2 regions of the Brevibacterium sp. genome follow, and region 1 is predicted to be linked to the other one. Evidence: predicted binding sites of a transcription regulator. Region 1 holds the regulator's gene; the other holds the start of a gene.
The links. The regulator HspR, encoded in region 1, represses chaperone genes until heat shock. The targets are predictions, from matches to a motif close to AAGTTGAGTCNNNNNGACTCAACTT.
Positions count from the first base shown of each region.

Region 2: a site for HspR is predicted at 1,266-1,290, ahead of clpB (ATP-dependent chaperone ClpB). Genes of this name have one in related genera too.

Region 1 covers NZ_JBQDYQ010000057.1:2,763-6,171, reverse strand. The annotation lists gene ACTIIH_RS13335 (nucleotide exchange factor GrpE) at 1-673, shown strand, start outside; gene ACTIIH_RS13330 (DnaJ C-terminal domain-containing protein) at 852-1,865, shown strand; gene ACTIIH_RS13325 (heat shock protein transcriptional repressor HspR) at 1,880-2,320, shown strand; gene ACTIIH_RS13320 (DUF1206 domain-containing protein) at 2,471-3,346, shown strand.
Region 2 covers NZ_JBQDYQ010000006.1:48,689-52,097, forward strand. The annotation lists partial or broken gene ACTIIH_RS03575 (cation:proton antiporter domain-containing protein) at 143-718, shown strand; gene ACTIIH_RS03580 (hypothetical protein) at 1,003-1,167, shown strand; gene clpB (ATP-dependent chaperone ClpB) at 1,353-3,409, shown strand, end outside.

The sequences.
Region 1 (3,409 bases):
GACTGCCGAGGGCAACGACAAGTCGTCCGAGGAGCCAGGCTTCAACTTCAGCGACAAGCGCCGGGTCGATCCGAACACCGGTGAGGTCCGTCCCGAGGCCGACGCCCAGTCGGCCTCGGCCGGGGCCGGCGAGGAGCCGACCTCGGACGCGAATGCCGAACAGGCTGCCGCGTCCGATGCCAGCGACCTCGGGGTGGACATCCCGTCCGATGCCTCGGGTCTCGAAGACATCGAGCCGGAAGCCGAGCCCGAACCGGGCTCGGAGGCAGCGGGGTACCTGGCCGACCTCAAGCGCATCAACGCCGAATATGCGGCGTATCGGATGCGCGCCGACCGCGAACGTGAGCGTGCGGCTCTCGGCGGCACGATCAAGGTCGTTGAGGCCCTGATCCCCGTGCTCGACGAGGTCAAGCTCGCTCGCGACAACGGCGATGTCAGCGGGCCTTTCGAGACCCACGTGAACAAGCTCGTCGAATCGCTGAACAAGATCGGCGTCGAACAATACGGAGAGGTCGGCGACGAGTTCGACCCGAACATCCACGAGGCGCTCATGCAGCAGCCATCGGATGAGGTCGAGAATCCGACGCTCTTCCTGGTCATGCAGCCGGGCTACCGTATCGGGGAGCGCATCATTCGCGCCGCCCGTGTCGGTGTCCAGCAGCCGGAGGACTGAACGACAACGATCGCCGAGGCGGCCGCCGGCCCCGTACGCCGGTTCACCGAGGTACGGGGCCGGGGAACCGCCTCGGCGGCGGTCCGGATCTTCGGGGCAGTGCCCCGGGGATGCGGATTGTGAGAGGACAAGTGAATACCGTGATGACAGGATTGATTGGAAGGAAAGGAGGTGCCAGGTGAATACCGGACCTCAGAATGATTGGTTCGATAAGGACTTCTACAAAACCCTCGGCGTCTCCAAGGATGCTTCCGACGCTGAGATCAAGAAGGCTTATCGCAAGCTCGCGCGCAAGTATCACCCGGACGCCAACCCCGGTGATGAGAAGGCCGAAGAGAAGTTCAAGGAGATCGGCCAGGCCCACCAGGTGCTCTCCGACAAGGAATCCCGGGCCCAGTACGATCAGGTCCGCGCCATGGGCGGCGGTGCCAGGTTCAGCGCCGGTTCCGGTGGACCGGGCGGGGCTGCCGGCGGCGGATTCGACGATGTGTTCTCCGACCTCTTCGGAGGCGGCGGACGCACCAGGACCCGCACGACCTACACCGGTGGGGGAGACGTTCCCCCGGACCTGGCGGATCTGCTCGGCGGATTCGGCGGAGGTTTCGGCGGTGGCGGTTACGGCGGCTACCAGCCTCCGGTCAAGGGCGGCGACATCAAGGCGAGTACGACGCTGTCGTTCACCGAAGCGATCAACGGTGCCTCGGTGAAGCTGAATATGCCGGGTGGGAAGCCGCTGACCGTGCGGACACCGATCGGGGTCAAGGACGGGCAGAAGATCCGCCTGGCCGGCAAGGGCAAGACCAGCCCCAACGGCGGCGAGCCCGGTGACGTCATCCTCACCGTGCACGTACGCCCGCACCCGGTCTTCACCCGCGATGGTGACAACCTGCGGATTGAGCTGCCGATCAGCTTCGACGAGGCGGCCCTCGGCGCCGAGGTCAAGGTGCCGACCCTGGGCGGAACGCCCGTCAAGGTCAAGGTCGCACCGGGGACACCCTCGGGACGGACCCTGCGCGTGCGGGGCAAAGGTGTGAAGACGAAGAAAGGCACCGGCGATCTGCTGGCGACAGTCCAGATCGTGGTGCCGAAGAATCTGTCCAAGGAAGCCAAACAAGCGGTCGAGGCCTTCAAGGCCGCCACCGAAGGTGAGGATCCACGCGCCGGCTTGCTGGACAAGGCCAAGGCCAGCTGAGGTGGTTAATCACAATGCACATTTCATCGAGTGCGGCGGTGTATGTCATCTCGGTGGCCGCGGATCTGGCGGGCATGCACCCGCAGACGCTGCGGCAGTATGACCGACTGGGTCTCGTCACTCCGGATCGCACTGCGAGCCGGGGCCGGCGTTATTCCGGAAGGGACATCGCCAAGCTGCGACTGATCCAGCAGCTGTCGCAGGACGAGGGAGTCAACCTCGTCGGGATCAAGAAGATCATCGACCTGCAGAATCAGGTCGATGCGCTCAAGAGCCGCAACGAGGAGCTCGAGGACGAGGTTCGGGCACGCCGGTCGGCGCAGGAACGCGATGCGCGCGTCTTCGCAGCCGGCACCGTGGGCGGAGACGTCGTCTCGATCTCGAGGGGACGACGCCCACAGGGTCGTCCTGAACCGGGAGCCTTGGTGCTGTACAACCGGTATCGGCGCGGCTGAGTCGGCAGTCGCCGGTCAGAGTCGGTGTGATCGGATCTGAGGCGGAGTGCGAACCCATCTGGGTATTCGCGCTCCGCCTCTTCGCATCTGTCCGAGGATTCTGTTTGTTTGCGGCGCAGAAAAGTACAGATGCTGTGCGACACTGACTCTGTGGACGAGAAAGAGAAGGTTCGACAGGTCGCCGACAGCGCTGATTCGGCGGCTCAGGAAGCCGCAGACAGCCGCTGGTTCGAGCGGGTGGCCCGAGCGGGATTCATCGCCAATGGATTGGTCCACGCCATCCTCGGCGCGACCGCTGTGACGATCGGGCTGGGGCAAGGCGGCGGCAACGCCGACCAGGCAGGAGCTGTCGGCCAGATCGCTGCGCAGCCCTTCGGCATGGTGCTCATCATCGTCTGCTTCCTCGGCTGTGCGTTGATGGCTTTGTGGTGCCTGGTCAACGCGTTCTTCGGCTCAGCATCGCTGCGTGGCGCTGGTACTCGGGATCTGCAGGAGAAGCAGGGGAGGAAACAGTGGACCGACTTCTTCACGATGGTCGGTTCTGCCATCGCCTATGTAGTCGTGGCGGCAACCTTCTCCCAATTCGTCTTCGGCGGAGGAGCGGATTCGGGTAAGTCGAGTTCACAGGCCTCGACGACGGTGGCGAAGGCGCCGGCTGGACTGTATATCCTCATGGCCGTCGGCGCCGTGATTGCGATCATCGGCATCGTATTCTGTGTCAACGGTCTGCGGCGGAAGTGGAAAGACGAGCTGCGTCGGCCGCGCAGCGCGTTCACTCGCTTCCTCGTCGGTTTCACCGGTGTTGTCGGGTATCTGGGCAAAGGTGCGACTTTGCTGTCGGTGGGCATCCTCATCGTGGTGTCCGCGGCGACCGGTGATCCGGAGGAGTTCACCGGAATCGACGGTGCGCTCAAGGGCATGCGCGATCAGCCGTTCGGGCCGTATCTGCTGTTGGCTGTGGGTCTCGGCCTGGTCCTCTACGGAGTCTTCCTCGCCCTGCGCTCGAGGTACGACCGCATGGAATGAGCCGTCTTCTGCCCGGCATCGCTGAGACGACGAAGGGCGCGAACCCGATCGGGTTCGCGCCCT
Region 2 (3,409 bases), on a different contig from region 1:
GGACCCGTCCGCCCCGAGGGGAGCGGCACGGAAGGACTGGCATGACCACACTGCTGATGATCATCGGATTCGGTGCCGCCACCTCGGTGGTGGTCGGTGTGGGGCAGAAGCTCAAGCTTCCGTGGCCCTGGTCGGGGTGACCGTGGCCGCCGTCGCCGGTTCCGCGGTCTTCCTCATCCCCGGAATCACGATCGCCGCAGCCATCGCGCTCGGCGCGATGCTCGCCCCACCCGACCCGGTCGCTGTCGAAGCCGTGGCCAGCACCGTGTCGATCCCCCGCCGCATCATGTCGACCCTGCAGAGCGAAGGCCTGTTCAACGATGCCGCCTCCCTCGTCATCTTCCAGACTGCGATGGCCGCGGTATTGGCCGGTACCGAAGTGGACTTTGCCGATCTGGCCGTGTCGTTCGCCGTCTTCGCCGTCGTGGCGATCCTCGTCGGTCTGGTCCTGTCCTTCGCCGCCTGGTGGGTGATGGAGAAGATCGATCACACGATCGCTCGGTCCTCCCTGATGCTCGTCCTGCCCTTCGGCGTCTACCTCGTGGCCGAGCACTTCCACGCCAGCGGGGTCATCGCCGTCGTCGTGGCCGCTCTCGAAGTGCGGCGCCGCGATGTCGAGGGGAACTCGGCGGAGCGGGTGACGCAGAATTCGACGTGGCAGGTCCTCGAGATGCTCATCACCGGAATCGCCTTCGGACTCATCGGCCTCGATCTGCGTCTCATCGTCGAATCCGAGCATGCCGACCTCGGGCGAGCGCTGCTCGTCGGCGGCTTCATCGCCGTCGTGGTCGTCGCCGCCCTCGGCATCGACGACGAAGCGGAGAAGGAACATCAGGCGACCAGGGACATCGCACTGCGCGCCTACAAGGCCGCGATGCGCGAGATCAAGAACGATGACACAGCCTGCCCGACGACATCATCGAACCACTGCGCGCGAGGTTCAAAGTCCTGCACGATCAGCTCAGCGGAACCACCGATGACCAGGCGAGTTCGGAGCAGGCGATGGCTTTCAAGGAACACCGGGAGCAGACGTTGGCCGTGCAGAAGAAGGCCATGCAGTCCGCTCGCGCCGAGGTGCTCAAGGCCCGTCGTGAGCGCGGCACCGATCCGGAGGTTGCGGACAAGGTGCTCCACCGCTTCGACCTCCAGTCGGTCATCACCCGGTAGGAACGGGCCGGTCCCGGCTGGGTCTCCGGGCCGGTCCCGGTGGGGCAGGGGCACGCATCCGGGCGGAATGTTTCGACGAAGATTCCTCTGGAAATTCAAAGTTGAGCGGAATAGACTCAACTTTGTCGATGTTGTTCTCGGCGAGAGTTCAAATCAGCCCAGAATTGAAAGAAGGAGATGCGCAGATGGACGCACAGATGACAACCAAATCCCGGGAGGCGCTGCAGACTGCGGTCAACGACGTCGTCGCCCGGCACAACAACCAGATCGAACCGGCCCACCTCGTGGCCGCGCTGCTCAAGCAGCCCGACTCCCTGGCCTCGGCCCTGCTGACGAAGGTCGGCGCCGACCCACAGTCGGTGCTCACCGCGATTGAAGCAGTGATCGACAGGTTCCCCACGGTCAGCGGATCTTCGGTCAGCCAGCCAGGCCTGTCCCGCGCCGGACTCGAGATGATGAACCTCGCGCAGGAGGAGATGACCTCCCTGGGCGATCAGTTCGTTTCGACCGAGCACCTGCTGCTCGCAGCGGCGGCCGGAGATGACGGCGCCGGCGAGACGCTGCGCGCGAATGGGGCGAACCGGGACGCACTGCTTGCGGCCCTGCCCGAACTGCGCGGAGGCAAGAAGGTCACTTCGGAGAACCCCGAGGAGACCATGCAGTCGCTGGAGAAGTTCGGCGTCGACCTTACCGCCGCCGCCCGCGAAGGCAAGCTCGACCCGGTGATCGGCCGCGACAAGGAAGTGCGCCGCGTCGTCCAGGTGCTCTCGCGCAGGACGAAGAACAACCCCGTCCTCATCGGTGATCCCGGCGTCGGCAAGACCGCCGTCGTCGAGGGCCTGGCCCAGCGGATCGTGGCCGGAGACGTGCCCGAATCGCTGCGGGACAAGACGCTGATCAGCCTCGACCTGTCCGCCATGGTCGCCGGCGCGAAGTACCGCGGCGAGTTCGAGGAGCGGCTCAAGGCCGTGCTCGAGGAGATCAAGAACTCCGACGGGCAGATCATCACCTTCATCGACGAGCTCCACACGATCGTCGGAGCCGGCGCCGGCGGGGACTCCTCGATGGACGCGGGCAATATGCTCAAGCCGATGCTCGCCCGCGGCGAGCTGCGGATGATCGGCGCCACGACCCTGGACGAGTACCGCGAGAACATCGAAAAGGACCCCGCCCTTGAGCGCAGGTTCCAGCAGGTGTTCGTCGGAGAGCCCAGCGTCGAGGACACGATCGCGATCCTCCGCGGGCTCAAGGAACGCTACGAGGCGCACCACAAGGTCTCGATCAGTGACAGCGCGCTGGTGGCCGCGGCGACGATGTCGGACCGGTACATCACCGGCAGGCAGCTGCCGGACAAGGCCATCGACCTCGTCGACGAGGCGGCCTCCCGCCTGCGGATGGAGATCGACTCGGCTCCGGTCGAGATCGATGAGCTCCGCCGCGCCGTGGACCGCCTGAAGATGGAGGAAATGGCCCTGTCGAAGGAGAACGATTCCGCATCGGCCGAGCGCCTGACCGCCCTGCGCGCCGACCTCGCCGACAAAGAGGAGGAGTTGCGTTCGCTCGAAGCGACGTGGGAGTCCCAGCGTGCCGGCCTCAACCGGGTCGGTGAGCTGAAGACGAAGCTCGACGAACTGCGCTCGCAGGCCGAGAAGGCTCAGCGCGACACGGACCTCGAGACCGCATCCCGCCTGCTCTACGGGGAGATCCCCGCCGTGCAGAAGGAGATCGCCGAAGCCGAAGCAGCAGAGGCTCAGGCCGAAGCCGGTCAGACCTCGGATCCGATGGTCTCGGACAAGGTCTCGAGCAGCGATATCGCCGAGGTGGTCTCCTCCTGGACGGGCATCCCCGCAGGACGCCTCGTCCAAGGTGAGGTCGAGAAGCTGCTCGAAGCCGAGAACATCCTCGGTGAGCGCCTCATCGGTCAGAAGAACGCTGTCGCCGCGGTCTCCGACGCCATCCGCCGTTCGCGTGCGGGTGTCGCCGACCCCGACCGTCCGACCGGTTCGTTCCTGTTCCTCGGGCCCACCGGTGTGGGTAAGACGGAGCTCGCGAAGTCGCTGGCGGACTTCCTCTTCGACGATGAGAAGGCCCTGATCAGGATCGATATGAGCGAATACGGTGAGAAGCACACCGTGTCCCGCCTCGTCGGTGCCCCTCCGGGCTACGTCGGATACGACGAGGGCGGCCAGCTCACCGAAGCGGTCCGCCGTCGTCCGTACTCCGTCGTCCTGCTCGACGAGGT